DNA from 2 places in the Aeromonas dhakensis genome. Region 1 is predicted to be linked to the other one. Evidence: predicted binding sites of a transcription regulator. Region 1 holds the regulator's gene; the other holds the start of a gene.
What was found. Region 1 encodes MetJ, which represses methionine synthesis genes. Its sites were predicted from a motif close to AGANNTCTAGANNTCT; they were not measured.
Positions count from the first base shown of each region.

Region 2: a site for MetJ is predicted at 2,278-2,293, ahead of metN (methionine ABC transporter ATP-binding protein MetN). Genes of this name have one in related genera too.

Region 1 covers NZ_CP023141.1:1,358,136-1,365,790, reverse strand. The annotation lists gene CK627_RS06750 (bifunctional aspartate kinase/homoserine dehydrogenase II) at 1-2,384, opposite strand, end outside; gene metB (cystathionine gamma-synthase) at 2,384-3,556, opposite strand; gene metJ (met regulon transcriptional regulator MetJ) at 3,765-4,088, shown strand; gene CK627_RS06735 (AraC family transcriptional regulator) at 4,123-4,875, shown strand; gene CK627_RS06730 (tRNA-binding protein) at 4,960-5,298, shown strand; gene CK627_RS06725 (SLC5/6 family protein) at 5,371-6,642, opposite strand; gene cysQ (3'(2'),5'-bisphosphate nucleotidase CysQ) at 7,055-7,655, opposite strand, start outside.
Region 2 covers NZ_CP023141.1:4,673,154-4,680,808, reverse strand. The annotation lists gene metQ (methionine ABC transporter substrate-binding lipoprotein MetQ) at 1-440, opposite strand, end outside; gene CK627_RS21650 (methionine ABC transporter permease) at 466-1,119, opposite strand; gene metN (methionine ABC transporter ATP-binding protein MetN) at 1,100-2,143, opposite strand; gene CK627_RS21635 (hypothetical protein) at 2,614-3,069, shown strand; gene ppgK (polyphosphate--glucose phosphotransferase) at 3,179-3,934, opposite strand; gene queG (tRNA epoxyqueuosine(34) reductase QueG) at 4,018-5,145, opposite strand; gene CK627_RS21620 (NAD(P)H-hydrate dehydratase) at 5,320-6,831, shown strand; gene tsaE (tRNA (adenosine(37)-N6)-threonylcarbamoyltransferase complex ATPase subunit type 1 TsaE) at 6,840-7,313, shown strand; gene CK627_RS21610 (N-acetylmuramoyl-L-alanine amidase) at 7,304-7,655, shown strand, end outside.

The DNA of each region.
Region 1 (7,655 bases):
AGCGGGTTGGTGCGATAGCTGTCGCTCTCGATGGCAAACACGTTGTCGCACGGCAGCAGGTTGGCGAACGGGTGGTGGGGCTCCAGCGCCTCCAGCCCGACCCGCGCCTTGCCGTCGTGCTCGAAGCGGGCGACATAACGCAGCACCTTGCCGACCCGGCGCGCCCCCTCGAAGGCGGTCTGGATCGGGTCATCCAGCTCCTTGAGCCTGTCCATGAACTGATCCGTGCTCACCTTGCGCAGGGAGACGGGCACCAGGTTCTCCAGCTCGATGTCGGCGGAGTCGAGCTCGAAACCCGCCTCCCGCGCCAGAATAAGCAGCTTGCGGCGCACATCCTGGCCGGAGAGATCCTCGCGGGGATCCGGCTCGGTCAGGCCGTGTTGCCACGCCTCGTCCACCAGCTCGGAGAAGGGGCGACTGCCGTCATACTGCTGGAACAGCCAGGAGAGAGTGCCGGAGAAGATGCCGGAGACCCCCTGGATGCGATCGCCGCTCTGGCGCAGCATCTGGATGCTGGACTGGATCGGCAGCCCGGCGCCGACGGTGGCGTTGTAGCGCCACTGCACCTGATGGTCGCGGCAGGTCTGCTTGATGCGCTGGTAGAACTCGCTGTCGGCGGCGCCGGCAAACTTGTTGGCGGCGATGATGTGAATGCCGAGCTGGGCAAAGTCCGGGTAGTAGCGGCTCACCGTCTCGCTGGCGGTCATGTCCAGCGCAATCAGGGTATCGAAGCCGTGCTGCTCCAGCTGGGCCAGCAGCTCGGGCCAGATCAGCGGCTTGGGATTGAAGTTGTCCTGTACCTTGAGGGGATCCAGCCCCTCTTCATCCAGCAGGCCCCCTTCCGAGCTGAACACACCGTAGAGGGTGAGCGCCAGGTTCAGTTCATGCTCGAGCCGCGCCTTCTCGCGGGCATAGAGGTTCAGCCAGTGGCCGCCGATGTTGCCCTTGCCGAACACCACCAGCCCGACCCGGTTCGGGCGGCTGAACAGGGCGCTGTGCAGGGCGATCAGCAGTGGCTCCAGCACCACCTGGCGCAGCACGGCCACCAGGCTCAGGCCATCTTTGGCCACCTGCACGAACTCCAGCGGCTGATCCGCCAGCAGCTGGTAGAAGCGGTGACACTGCTCGGCGTTGTCGGTGACGCCGGCCCCCACCAGCGCCACCAGGCTGTAGCCTTCACGCTGGATAAGACCGGTAAAACTGCCCTGCAGCTGGAAGTCGCGCAGCAGCTCGAACGCCCCCTGCGCCACCTCGAGGGTGTAGGCGAGGCGCAGGATCCGGCGATCCGGCTGGCGCTGCAAGGTGAGCGGGTTGAGGCGATGGCGGGCCAGATAAGCCTCGATGGCCGCCACTGTCTGCTCAAAATCAGTCTGCGGCAGCACCTTGAGTTCGATGAGGGCGATCTGATCCACCGAGGAGACGATGCGGGCGCCGCCGGAGCGCGGTGCACGGCGCAGAATGTGGGTGCAGCCTTCATCCGGGTTGTAGCTGCAGCGCAGGGTGAGGCGCTGGCGGCTGTCGGCCACCGGCTGCAGGGTGCGCGAGTGCAATACCGAAGAGCCTAGGCGAGCCAGCTCGTTGGCTTCGGCCAGGCTCAGGCGCTCCAGCAGGCGCGCTTCCTTCACCCGGCGCGGGTCGGCGCTGTAGACCCCGGCCACGTCGCTCCAGATGGTGGTGGATTCGCCGTCCGCCAGCAGGGCCAACAGGCTGGCGCTGTAGTCGGAGCCGTTGCGGCCGAGCAGCAGAGAGCGTCCCTCCATGTCGGCGGCGATAAAGCCGGTCACCACGATGCGCCCGGCGTGTTCCGCCAGCCGCGCCTTGAGCAGTTCGCTGGAGAGTGCGGTATCCACCTTGATCAGGGCGCCATCCTCGGCGCGCAGGAAACTGCGGGCATCGAGCCAGATGGCCTTGTCACCGCGACTGGTGAGCAGGGCCGCCAGCAGGCGCGCCGACCACACCTCGCCAAAGGCGAGCAGGCCGTTGCGCTCGAAGCGGTCAAACTGCCCCTCCAGGGTCTTGGCGATGAGCTGCATGTCGTCGGCCAGCTGCTGGCTCAGTTCGAGGTGAAGCCCTCCTTCCAACAGACCGTCGATCAGGCTCTGCTGATAGGCCTGCAGGGCCGAGATGGCCTCGCCGGCGGCTTCATCCCCGGCTTCGGCCAGCTCCACCAGCTGGATCAGCCGGTTGGTGGTCTTGCCGGCGGCGGAGACCACCACCAGCTCTCGCCCGCCCCCCTGCTGCTCGGCTTGTTGTTCGAGAATGCTGGCGACCCGGCGGTAACAGACCGGATCCGCCAGGCTGCTGCCACCGAATTTGTGGACGTGACGTCGCTTCAAGCCTGCTTCTGTTGCCACCGCGATCTCTCCTTGTTGCTGCTGTTCCATTACTTCGCCACCTGCTGTGCCTGCTGTGCTTGTGCAAACGCCTGGGCCAGATCGGCCACCAGATCCTCACCGTGTTCGATACCGACCGACAGGCGCAGCAGCTGGCTGCTGATGCCTGCCGCCTGCTGGGCGGCCGGGGTCATGGCCCTGTGGGTCATGCTGGCCGGATGGGCCACCAGACTCTCCACCCCGCCGAGGGATTCGGCCACCGAGAAGAGGGTGAGGGCCGCCAGGAAGGCGCGAATGCTCGCCTCGCCGCAATCGAGCTCAAAACTTAGCATGGCGCCGAAACCGGACTGTTGACGGCGCGCAATATCGTGGCCCGGATGGCTCGGCAGGCTGGGGTGATAGATGCGTTTGACCAGCGGTTGCTGCTGCAGGAAGGCGAGGATGCGGTCGGTGTTCTCCTGATGGGCGCGCAACCTGGGGGCCAGGGTGCGCAGACCGCGCAGGGTGAGGTAGGAGTCGAACGCCCCGGAGGTGAGCCCCAGACAGTTGGCCCACCACACCAGCGACTCGGCCAGCTCGGGTTCCTTGGCGATCGCCACCCCGCCCACCACGTCCGAGTGGCCGTTGATGTACTTGGTGGTGGAATGCACCACCAGATCGGCCCCCAGCGCCAGCGGCTGTTGCAGCAACGGCGACAGGAAGGTGTTGTCCACCGCTACCTTGGCCCCCGCCGCGTGGGACGCCTCGGCGATGGCGGCGATGTCCACCACCCGCAGCAGCGGGTTGGAGGGGGTCTCCACCCAGACCAGCGCCGGTTTTTGCGAGAGCGCCTCGGCCAGTGCCGCCGCATCCCCCTGATCGACGAACTGCACCCGGTAATGGCCCTTGGCCGCCAGGTACTCGAACAGGCGCCAGGTGCCGCCGTAGCAGTCGTGGGGGGCGATCAGCAGATCCCCCGCCTTGAGCAGGGCGGTGGTGACCAGATGAACGGCCCCCATGCCGGTGCCGGTCACCACGGCGCCAGCGCCCCCTTCCAGGGCCGCCAGGGCGTCCGCCAGATTGGTGCGGGTCGGGTTGCCGGAGCGGGCATAATCGTATTGACGGGGCTCGCCAAAGTCGGCAAAGGTGTAGTTGCTGGAGAGGTAGATGGGCGGCACCACGGCACCGTGTTGCTGGTCAGTCTCAATCCCGGTGCGCACTGCCTGGGTGGCCTTGTGGGTCATGTCACTCTCCTTGATGTCTCTTCACACGCTGGCATGCTGTTTCTGCCACGCGCCATCCCGCCATTGCAGGCTCATGGTGACCCACACTACGCCAGCTTAAAAAGGCCGTCAACACTTCTAGACGTCTAAATGGCTTTGCTGTTGGATTGCCATTGATTTCCTTAAGGGTTAAAATCCGCGCTCACGGCTAAACGAGAACAGGTGGATCATGGGTACAGAGTGGAACGGCGACTACGTCAGCCCCTACGCGGAGCACGGCAAGAAGAGCGAACAGGTCAAGAAGATTACCGTCTCGATCCCGCTCAAGGTGCTGAAGGTGTTGACCGATGAGCGCACCCGCCGTCAGGTGAACAACCTGCGTCATGCGACCAACAGCGAGCTGCTCTGCGAAGCCTTCCTGCACGCCTTCACCGGTCAGCCGCTGCCCTGCGACGAAGATCTGCGCAAGGATCATCCGGACAGCGTCCCTGCCGAGGCGCGTGCCATCATGGAAGCGCTGGGCAAAGAGATCGAAGATTTCGACGCCGAGTAATCTGCAGCAGATGCCAGACAGCAAACCCCCTTCGATGACGCGGCCCCAGGCCGCGTCATCGCTATCCGCCCCTTTCAGCCTGCGTCGCTACCAGAGCGACGTCTGCAGCCACAGCCACGACCATGCCCAGCTGGTGATCCCCCTCGACGGTCCCATCGAGATCGAGGTGCAGGGCCAGGGGCGGCGGCTTGCGCCCGGCTTTGCCTGCATCATCGCCCCCGGTGAGCGGCACGACTACGCTGCCGATCCGGCGCTCTCGTTTCTGGTGCAGGAGAGTCACTGGCTGCCCGGCGAGCTGGGCGAGCGCCCCTTCATCGAGCTGGACGAGGCTCAGCGCCACTACCTCGCCTTCCTGCACCGCATGGTGGCCGAGGGGCGCCACGTGGCCGGCATGGAGCAGGTGTGGCTGGGTCTGCTGGCAGAGGCGCAGCAGGTAGGCTCGCGCGGCCGAGCCCGCCTCGCCCCGCGCATCGGAAAGGTGCAGCGCCATATCGAGGCCCATCTCGCCGAGCCCCTCAGCAACGAGCGGCTGGCCGCCATCGCCTGCCTCGGCCAGAGCCAGTTCAAGCACGCCTTCCAGCAGCAGGTGGGGATGAGCGTCTCCCACTACATCCGGGCGCGGCGCATGGCATTGGCGCGTACCCTGCTCGCCCACACCGCCCTGCCCGTCGGCGACGTGGCCAGCCGCTGCGGTTACCAGAATCAGGGGGCCTTCGGCGAGCGCTTCCTGGCCGAAACCGGAGTGACCCCTTCCCTCTGGCGCCAACAAAACGGCCGCTTGCCGTAACCGGGCGGCCGTTTGCCGAAGACGGCGCTGGTGGTTTCGAGGCATGCTGAGGCTCATGCAAGGTATGGGCAACGAGGAGCCAAGATGCAGACCATAAGCTGGCAGGATTTCGAGATGGTGGAGCTCAGGGTGGGCACCCTGGTGCGGGTCGAGCCCTTCCCCGAGGCGCGCCGCCCGGCCTACAAGGTGTGGGCGGATTTCGGCCCCGAGCTCGGGGTGCGCAAGAGCAGCGCCCAGATCACCGACCTCTATCGACCGGAGGAGCTGGTAGGTCGCCAGATCGTCGCCGTGGTGAACTTCCCCCCCAAGCAGATAGGCCCGATCCAGTCGGAGTTTCTGCTGACCGGCTTCTACCGGCCGGATGGCGCCGTGGTGATCGCCATCCCCGAGCAGGCGGTGCAAAACGGCGCCAAGCTCGGCTGAGGCCACCACCGGACGGATACAAGAGAGGCGACCCTGGGGTCGCCTCTCTCTTTTGCGGCTGGTTGCTCGCCGTTACTTCAGCAGGCTGAAGATCAGCGCCGACACCGCCAGCGAGCCGGTCAGCAGGATGAAGCCGTTGGCCCAGCGCTGGCGGAAGCGCGCCAGCGCCTCCACCTTGTAGATGGCCACCACCGGCATGATGAACAGGATCATGGCGATCACCGGACCGGAGAGGGTCTCCATCAGCCCCAGGATCCCCGGGTTGATGATGGCGGCGCCCCAGATGGAGAAGAACATCAGGGCGATGCCGAGCTTGTCCGCCTTGGCCAGCGACAGACCGGTGGGCTTGGCGATCAGGCTTTTCAGGCTCTCGCGGGCCCCGAGGAAGTGACCGAGGAAGGAGGAGCTGATGGCGATGAAGGCGATGAGCGGCCCCAGGGTCACGATCACCGGGTTGTCGGTGATGTTGGCAAGATAGGAGAGTACCGAGACGTTCTGGGCCTTGGCCTCGGCCAGCTGGGCCGGCGAGAGGCTCAGCACGCAGGAGAAGACGAAGAACAGCACGAAGCCCACCAGCATGACGGTGGTGTTGCGCAGGATCAGACTGCTCTTGGCTTCCGCCTGCTCGCCGTACTCCCGGCGCTGCACGTTGGCAAAACCGGAGATGGCGGCGGCGTGGCTGAAGGCGAACACGGTGACCGGCAGCGCCAGCCAGACGGTGTTGAGGAAGCTGCCTCCCTCCAGGCTGCCCAGCTGTGGCCACTGCCACTGGGGAATGAGGTAGCAGGAGAGGGCCGCCAGGATGGCCGCCAGTGGATAGACCATGACGGCAAAGGCGCGCAGCATCGCCTTCTCACCGGCCAGCATCACGGCGATCATGGCGAACACCAGCATGCCGGAGAGCATCACCCGGTTCGGGGTCGCCATGCCGAGCTGATTGATCATGAAGCTCTCCACCGTGTTGGTCAGCCCGACCCCGTAGATGAGCAGGATCGGGAAGATGGAGAGGAAATAGAGCGCCGAGATGAGGCGGCCGGCCATCTTGCCGAAGTGCTCCTGGGCCACCTCGGTGAAGTCGGCGTGGGGGAGCGAAGAGGAAAGCACGAAGCGCGCCAGCCCGCGGTGCGCCAGGAAGGTCATGGGGCCGGCCAGCACGGCGACTATGATGAGGGGCCAGATCCCGCCCAGACCCAGGTTGATGGGCAGGAACAGGATGCCGGCACCGACGGCGGTACCAAACAGGCTGATGACCCAGTGGGTGTCGTGGCGGCGCCAGGGGGTGGCGCTGACGGTGGTGGAGCGGGAACCGGACAGCTCCCCTGTGACGTCTACAGATAAACTCATTACTAATTCACTTTTTGTCAGTATTTTAATCTGAGTTCATTGTGGTTTATCGGGATTTAATTCTCAAAAATCCCCCCTGAAACATATCACTACCATTACGGGCTTCAGCCAGTGAGATTGGGAATGGAATCGGGATCACATAAATGAGTAAAACTAAATTCAGTCAATTTAGTGAAATTTAAAACCAAATTTTCATTCATGGTCAATTTTTTATTTTGACCAAATGATCGTTTACAGAATTACCTGAAAAATCGTGCCATTCCGCCGCCCTCTCTTGTGATGATTCACTGTCATTCCCGCGCTTTGCCAGCGGATATTCCTGTTCATCCCCGATAAAACCAGCGGATCACACCATGCAATCAGGCGGCCATGGGGCCGCCTGATTGCCGTCAACGATAAGATATTCACCCGCTCAGTGAGCCAGAATGCTGCCCCAGGCGAGATCCGGATCCCCCATCACGATGAAGTCCGGGTTCTCCAGCGACTCCGTCTCGTTGTAACGCAGCGGCTGCAGCGCCAGGCTGAGGATGCGACCACCGGCCGCCTCGACGATGCACTGGGCGGCGGCGGTGTCCCACTCGCCGGTGGGGCCGAGCCGCACGTAGCAGTCGGCCGCCCCTTCCGCCACCAGACAGGACTTGAGGGAGCTGGAGCCGAGCGGGATCAGCTCGTAGTTGATGGCCGGGTTGAGGCGGCGGGTCAGGTTCTCCAGCTTCTGGCGGCGACTGATGGCCACCACCAGCGAATCGGGCTGATCGTGTTCGTGGTGCATGGCGCTGATGGGGTGCACCTCGCCGTTCGCCTCCTTGAAGGCGCCATGGCCGCGCACCGCCCAGTAGAGCACGTCCGACTCGGGGGCATAGATGACGCCGAGTACCGGCACGTTATCCTGTACCAGGGCGATCAGGGTGGCGAAGTCACCGCTGCCGGCGATGAACTCGCCGGTGCCGTCGAGGGGATCCACCAGCCAGTACTGACGCCAGTTGGCGCGCTGACTGAAGGGGATGTCGGCC
Region 2 (7,655 bases), 1.6 Mb from region 1:
TCCAGCAGGATCAGGGAGCGGCCCAGGTTGGTCGGATCGTTCGGCACCGCGATCTGGGCGCCATCTTTCAGCTCGGAGAGGGCCTTGATCTTCTTGGAGTAACCGGCGATCGGGTAGACGAAGGTGTTGCCGACCGGCACCAGCTTGAAGCCGCGATCACGGATCTGGGCATCCAGATAGGGCTTGTGCTGGAAGGCGTTGACGTCAACGCTGCCATCGTTCAGCGCCACGTTCGGGGTGACGTAGTCGGAGAAGTTGACCACCTCGACGGTCAGGCCGTATTTCTCCTTGGCCACTTTGGCGGCCACTTCAACCAGTTCGGTCTCGGGGCCGGCGATGGCGCCCACCTTCAGGGTCTTGTTCTCTTCCTTTTGACCGCAACCGGCCAGTACCAGGGTAGCCAGCAGGGCAGCCGCAACGGATTTGATGCCAAATTTCATAAAACCTCCTGTCAGAAATCGACGATTAACGATGATCACATTTGTTGACCAGGCGCTCACCCGCGCTCTGGATGAGTTGAACCAGCACTACCAGGATCACGACGGTGACCAGCATGACGGTCGGGTCAAAACGCTGATAGCCGTAGCGAATACCCACATCGCCCAGTCCACCGCCCCCGATGGCACCAGCCATGGCGGAGTAGTTCACCAGCGTGACGAGGGTGATGGTGACGCTGTTGAGGATGCCGGGCAGGGCCTCGGGCAGCAGCACCTTGGTGATGATTTGCAGGGGCTTGGCGCCCATGGCCTTGGCCGCTTCCAGCAGGCCGTCCGGCACCTCCATCAGGGCCCCTTCCACCAGGCGGGCGATGAAGGGGATGCAACCGACGGTCAGCGGCACGATGGCGGCGATGGTGCCGATGCTGGTGCCGACGATCAGCCGGGTCAGCGGGATGATGGCCACCAGCAGGATGATGAAGGGCACCGAGCGACCCACGTTGACCACCATGCCCAGGGTACGGTTGAGCAGCGGGTTGGCCAGGATCTGGCCGGCCTTGGTCACGTGCAGCGCCACGCCGAGCGGCAGACCGAGCAGGCAGCCGAACAGGGCGGAGGCAAACACCATGATGAGGGTGTCGCCCAGGGCCGTGAACAGCAGATTAATCATTGCTTCGGACATAACCCATTACCTCCAGCTGAATATGGTTGTCGATGAAGAACTGCTGGGTGGCCTCGCACTGGGCTTCATCCCCGAACAGTTCTGCCAGCAGGAAGCCGAACTTGACGCCACCGGCGTATTCGATGTCGGCACTCAGGATGCTGATGTCGATGTTGAAGCGGCGGCTCGCTTCGGAGATGAGCGGCGTGTCGACCGTGCTGCCGGTAAAGCCGAGCTTTACCAACGGATAGCTGGCGGGTACCCGGTCGCTACTCATCCGATCCTGATACTCCTGGGGCACCTCCAGGTGGATGGTGGAGTGGATGAAATCCCGGGCCAGCTGGGTCTTGGCATTGCTGAAGAACCAAGCCACTTCGCCCTGTTCGATCAGACGGCCGTCACTGATGATGGCCACTTCGTCGCAGATCCCCTTCACCACATCCATCTCGTGGGTGATGAGCAGTATGGTGAGCCCCAGCTTGACGTTGATCTCCTTGAGCAGAGTCAGGATCGAGCGGGTGGTCTGCGGGTCGAGGGCCGAGGTGGCCTCGTCGCACAGCAGCACCTTGGGGGCCGGCGCCAGCGCCCGGGCGATGGCGACCCGCTGCTTCTGACCGCCGGACAGCTCGGACGGATAGGCGTGGGCGCGGGCTTCCAGCCCGACCAGCGCCAGCAGTTCGGTGACCCGGCTCTGGATCTTGTCCTTGCTCCAGCCCGCCAGCTCCAGCGGAAAGGCGATGTTGGCGGAGACGGTGCGGGAGGCCAGCAGGTTGAAGTGCTGGAAGATCATCCCGATCTGGCGACGAGCCTGGGTCAGATCCCGTTCGCTCAGGGCGACCAGATCCTGGCCGTCGACAATGACCTGGCCATCCGTCGGGCGCTCCAGCAGGTTGACGCAGCGGATGAGGGTGCTCTTGCCGGCACCGGAGGCACCGATCACCCCGAAAATTTTTCCTTGCGGCACATGCAGGCTGACATCACGCAGGGCGTGCACGGCATCACTGCCTTTACCGTAGACTTTGTTGAGACCGATCAACTTAATCATGGATTCTTCCGTGCTAACAGCCTTAAAGCACAGGGCGCTACAGGCGGGTGAATTGGGCAGAGGTTTCACTGGGTTGCTCTGTCATCATGGAGGATGATGCTAAGATGTCTGGATGGCCATGTCAATGCGCGTTTATACATCTAGACGTCTAAAAAAGTGCTAAGGATTGTCACTTGCTGACTAAGGCCGACGGTGATCCGGTTCGCATCAATATTGTATTTGGCAGTGTAGTAGGATTGCCGAATATCAGATGGCAAATACACCATTATCACTTCCTTTATTAGTCGTGAGACGGATTCAGCTGCTCATCCTTTTACTCCCCCGGGTTGGCACAAATCATTCCATTTTGTATCGATCGCTGCTTTCTTGGCCGGCTTCTTGATGCAGCACAACAAGGGCCGTGCTTTGGCTTGGCTTGCAATTGCCTGTTTTTTATACTGAATGGGCACGACATACAGGAGGGCAACCTGATGCGATTTCAACAAATCAAAGACTTGCTGCTCTATCTGGAGCAGGTGCATCACCAGCTTGGACTCTGTTACGGGCGCCTCATGACTCAGGTGGATGGCGAGCGCAGCCGGCTGCTGCTGGCCTATCTGCAGCAGCGGGAGGAGGTGGCTGGTACCCAGCTGGATGACTACCTGAGCGAACTTGGCGAAGGGGTGAAGGAGACCTGGCTGGAGCGGGGCTTCAGCGAGGATCTGCTGCCCGGGATCCGGCGCCTGAGCCTGCCCGCCATGGCCCAGACCCAGGACATAGTGCAGCTGGTGTGCCGGCAGGAGGAGAAACTCATCGGCGAGCTCAGCCATCTGGCCCGGGAGTGTCCGACCGAGGAGACGGTGCGGCTGCTCGGTGGCCTGGCCACGCAGGAGCAGACCCGCCTGACCCGGTTGGTGCACGGCGCCCATCGGCTCGACGACCTCTAGGGGATGGCCGCCATCGGCTGAGATGTGCGGCGCGTAGTGAAAAATGTGTGAGGAAAACAGCAGAGGCCCGGCAATGCCGGGCCTCTGCTGTTTGTTGTGCACGACGGGCTCATGCCGACTGGCGGGCGGCGGTCAGCTCGGCGGCGTGCAGGGCGGCGCCTATGATGCCGGCCTGATTGAGGTTGGCGGCCGCCACCAGCGGGGCACGGGTCTCAATCTTGTCGATGAACTTGTCGAGCTTGGCGGCGCTGCCGCCGCCCAGGATGAAGAGGTCGGGGGAGAAGAGAAACTCGAGGCGAGCCAGGTACTTGTTGAAGCGCTTGCCCCAGCGGCCCCAGGAGAGATCCTCGCGCTTGCGCACCGCGTCCGAGCAGTAGTGCTCGGCCACCATGCCTTCCAGCATCAGGTGACCCAGCTCGGTGTTGGGCAGCAGCTGGCCGTTGACGAACACCGCGGTGCCGATGCCGGTGCCGACCGTGATGAGGATGATCACCCCCTGGCGATCCCGGCCGTTGCCGTAGCGCATCTCCGCCAGACCAGCCGCATCGGCGTCGTTCAGCACGTGGCAGGGCTGGCCAGTCACGTCGCCGAACAGATGGGCGACGTCGGTCTCAATCCAGCTCTTGTCGATGTTGGCCGCACTCTTGGCGATGCCGTTGTGGATGGTGGCGGGAAAGCCGCAGCCCACCGGGCCTTTCCAGTCGAAGTGTTCCACCAGCGCCTTGAGGGTATGCGCCACGGCGGCCGGGGTGGCCGGCTGCGGCGTCACCAGCCGGTGGCGTTCGCCAATCAGCTCGCCCGTTGCGGTGTCGACCAGGCATCCCTTGATCCCCGAACCACCGATATCCACTCCCAACATCTGCATCAGCTTGTTCCTTTTGTTGTGCCGACCATCGACCGTCGGCAGAGCATGAAAAAATGACCTGGATCCGGCAAGGGGCAGATCGTCTATGCGTGATCCGGCAGACCTTTTTCGATGCAGCGGATCAGCAAGCGGGTCTTTTTGTTGTCATCCTGCTGGCGCCGGGCCAGGGTCGCCAGCGCCCACTCGATATGTTCGGCCACCATGGGCTCGGCTTCCGTCAGCGCCTGCTGCAGGGCCACCATTACCTCCTGACTGGCCGGACCGTTGCCAAGGGCCACCGCCAGGTTGCGGCGCCAGCGCTGATAGCCGATGCGGCGAATGGGGCTGCCTTCCGTGTGCTTGAGAAACTCGCTCTCGCTCCAGCCCCACAAGGTCAACAGCGGTGGGCGGTGCAGATTGGGGCGCGGGCTGAAGTCGGGCTCTGGGCTGGCGTTGGCGTAGCGGTTCCAGGGGCAGATGAGCTGGCAGTCGTCACAGCCATAGATGCGGTTGCCCATCAGCGGCCGGAACTCTGCGGGGATGGGGCCGTCGTTCTCGATGGTGAGATAGGAGATGCAGCGGCGGCCATCCACCACGTAGGGGGCGACAATGGCGCCGGTGGGGCAGATGTTGATGCAGGCCACGCACTTGCCGCACTGCTCTTTCTCTACCGGCGCATCCAACGGCAGCGGCAGGCTGAGCAGCAGCTCCCCCAGAAAGAAGAAGGATCCCGCCGACTCGTTGAGCAGCAGCGAGTGTTTGCCCACCCAGCCGAGGCCGGCCTTGGCCGCCAGCGGCCGCTCCAGAATGGGGGCCGAGTCGACGAAGGGGCGCCAGCCCAGCGCCTCGCAGCGCTGCTCGATGCGCTCCCCCAGCTGCTTGAGCCGGCTGCGCAGCAGCTTGTGGTAGTCGCGACCCAGGGCGTAGCGGCTGATGTAGCCGAGGGTGGGGTCGCGCAGGGTGGCGGCGAAGCCCGCCTCGAACGGGAGATAGTTCATCCGCACCGACAGCACCCGCAAGGTACCCGGCAGCAGCTCGTGGGGACGGGCCCGCATCATGCCGTGGCGCGCCATGTAGTCCATGCTGCCGTGATAGCCCGCGTCCAGCCAGGCTTGCAGCCTAGGCTCTTCGAGGGTGAGATCCGTGTCTGTGATGCCGGCCTGGTCGAATCCTAGCTCGCTCGCCCAGAGCTTGATATCTTGGGCCAGTTGATGGAGTTCGGTGGTGGTCATGGGGCCGTCTGCCTGCCCGGGTGCTGACCGGGATGGAGGTGTACTGTCATGCTGTATCGCATCTCTGGGGGCTTGCCGCCAAGGTTAACCGATGGGGGCGTTTGCCGCCGTCATACTGCATCATGAGCCCGGTGCCCGCCGGACCGGATCAATGGATGAGAGTCAGGAGCCATCATGGAACAGGTCATCGGGGATGCTATCAGCGGGAAAGAGGGGCAGAGCTTACCACAATCACTGTGGCGGACTGAACAGATCCGTGCCCTGGAGCGGGAGTGGGCCGAACGCGAGGGGCTGAGTCTCTATGCCCTGATGGAGCGCGCCGGTGCGGCGCTGCGCACCTACGCCACCCACCACTGGCCGCACAGCCGGTGCTGGTGGATCTTTACCGGCCCCGGCAACAACGGTGGCGACGGCTACGTGCTGGCCCGCCTGGCAAGACAGCTGGGTCTTGAGCCTCAGGTGATTGCCGTGCGGGATCCCGCCGAGCTGACGGGGGATGCCAGGCGGGCCGCCGACGAGTGGCTGGCGATGGGGGGCACAGTGGTGTCGCCCGAGGAGCGGGAGCTCGACCGGCTGCCGGCCCCGGATCTGGTGATAGATGCACTGCTTGGCACCGGTGTCCATATCCGGCTGTCACCGCTCATGACAAGGATCGTCGCAACAATCAATGGCTTGCAGGTGCCCGTGCTGGCGGTGGATCTCCCCTCCGGCCTCAATGCCGATACCGGCTGCGCCATGGGGGCCGTGGTGCGCGCCAGCCGTACCCTCACCTTCATCGGCATCAAGCAGGGCATGCTCACCGCCGACGGGGTGGATTGCGTCGGTCGGCTCGATTGCGACACCCTCGGCGTCACCGCGCCGCCCGAGTGGCAGGCGGCCGCCGAGCGCGTCGATTATCCTTCTCTTCGCGCCAGGCTGACGCCGCGCCAGCGCTCGTCCCACAAGGGCTCCCACGGCAAGGTGTTGCTGGTGGGGGGCAATGCGGGGATGCAGGGAGCCATCGTGCTGGCCGCGCGCGCCTGCCTGCGGGCCGGTGCCGGTCTGGTCCGGGTGTGCCAGCATCCTGATCACCTGCCCGCCAGCCTCTATCAGGCCGAATTGATGGGCAGTCAGGGCGGTGGCGAGGAAAGCTGGGCCTCGGTGCGGGTGGTGGGACCTGGGCTGGGTCAGGATGAGTGGGGTCGGCGCCATTTTGAGTCATTTGTTAACGAGCGGGTACCACTGGTATTGGATGCCGATGGATTGAATTGGCTGGCGCAATGTCCCCGTCATCAGGATAATTGGGTGCTCACGCCCCATCCGGGCGAGGCGGCCCGCCTGCTGGGCTGCACCATTGCCGAGATCGCCGCGGATCGCTTTGCCGCGGTGCAGCGTCTGCAGCAGCGCTTCGGCGGTGTGGTGCTGCTCAAGGGGGCGGGGACGCTGATCCACGACGGCAAGGGGATGGCGCTCTGCAACGAGGGCAATCCCGGCATGGCCAGTGGCGGCATGGGCGACCTGTTATCTGGTATAATCGCCGCCCTTTTGGCCCAGGGCTGGTCTGCCGCCGAGGCAGCCCGACTGGGCGCAGTGATCCACGGGGAAGCGGCCGATCTGGCCGCTGCAGACGGAGAGCGGGGCATGCTGGCATCAGACCTGCTGCCCTTTATCCGTCGACTGGTTAATCCCGACACCATAACAAGCTAAAGAAGAACATGGCAAAACAGTTGATGATGACACTGCCGGACGAGGCAGCAACCGTGGCACTGGGTGGCCGTCTGGCCCACGCCTGCCAGCAGGCGACCACTGTCTTCCTGCACGGGGCCCTGGGGGCCGGCAAGACCACCCTGACTCGGGGCTGGGTGCAGGGGCTGGGTCATGAGGGCAAGGTCAAGAGCCCGACCTACACCCTGGTGGAGCCCTACGAGCTGGCCGACTGGCAGCTCTATCACTTTGATCTCTATCGGCTGGCCGACCCGGAAGAGCTGGAGTTCATGGGGATCCGCGACTACTTCGGCGCCAACACCCTCTGTCTGGTGGAGTGGCCGGAAAAGGGCGACGGTTGGCTGCCTGCGCCGGATCTCGAGATCACCCTGAGTTATGCAAACGAGCAGCGCGAGGTGCAGATTGACGCCCGCACTGCTATTGGCGAAGCCATTCTGGAACGGTTGTCATCTACGTGCGCTTGATCCTTGTTATTGCCCTCTCCCTGCTGGCCTTACCCTCCTGGGCGAATCAGCTCAAGAGCGTGCGGGTGTGGCCATCGCCGGACAACACCCGGGTGGTGCTCGACATGAGCAGCGCCCCCAATTACAACTACTTCATCCTGACCGGCCCGGACCGGCTGGTGATCGACCTGAAAGGGGCGAGCAACGTCACCAACCTGACCCGCATCGAGAACAAGAGCGAGCTGGTGCGCAAGATCCGTGAAAGCTCGCCGCTGGAAAAAGGCGGGCTGCGGCTGGTGCTGGATCTCAGCTCTGCCATCAAGCCGGTAGTCTTTCCATTGGCGCCGGCCGGCCCCTACGGCC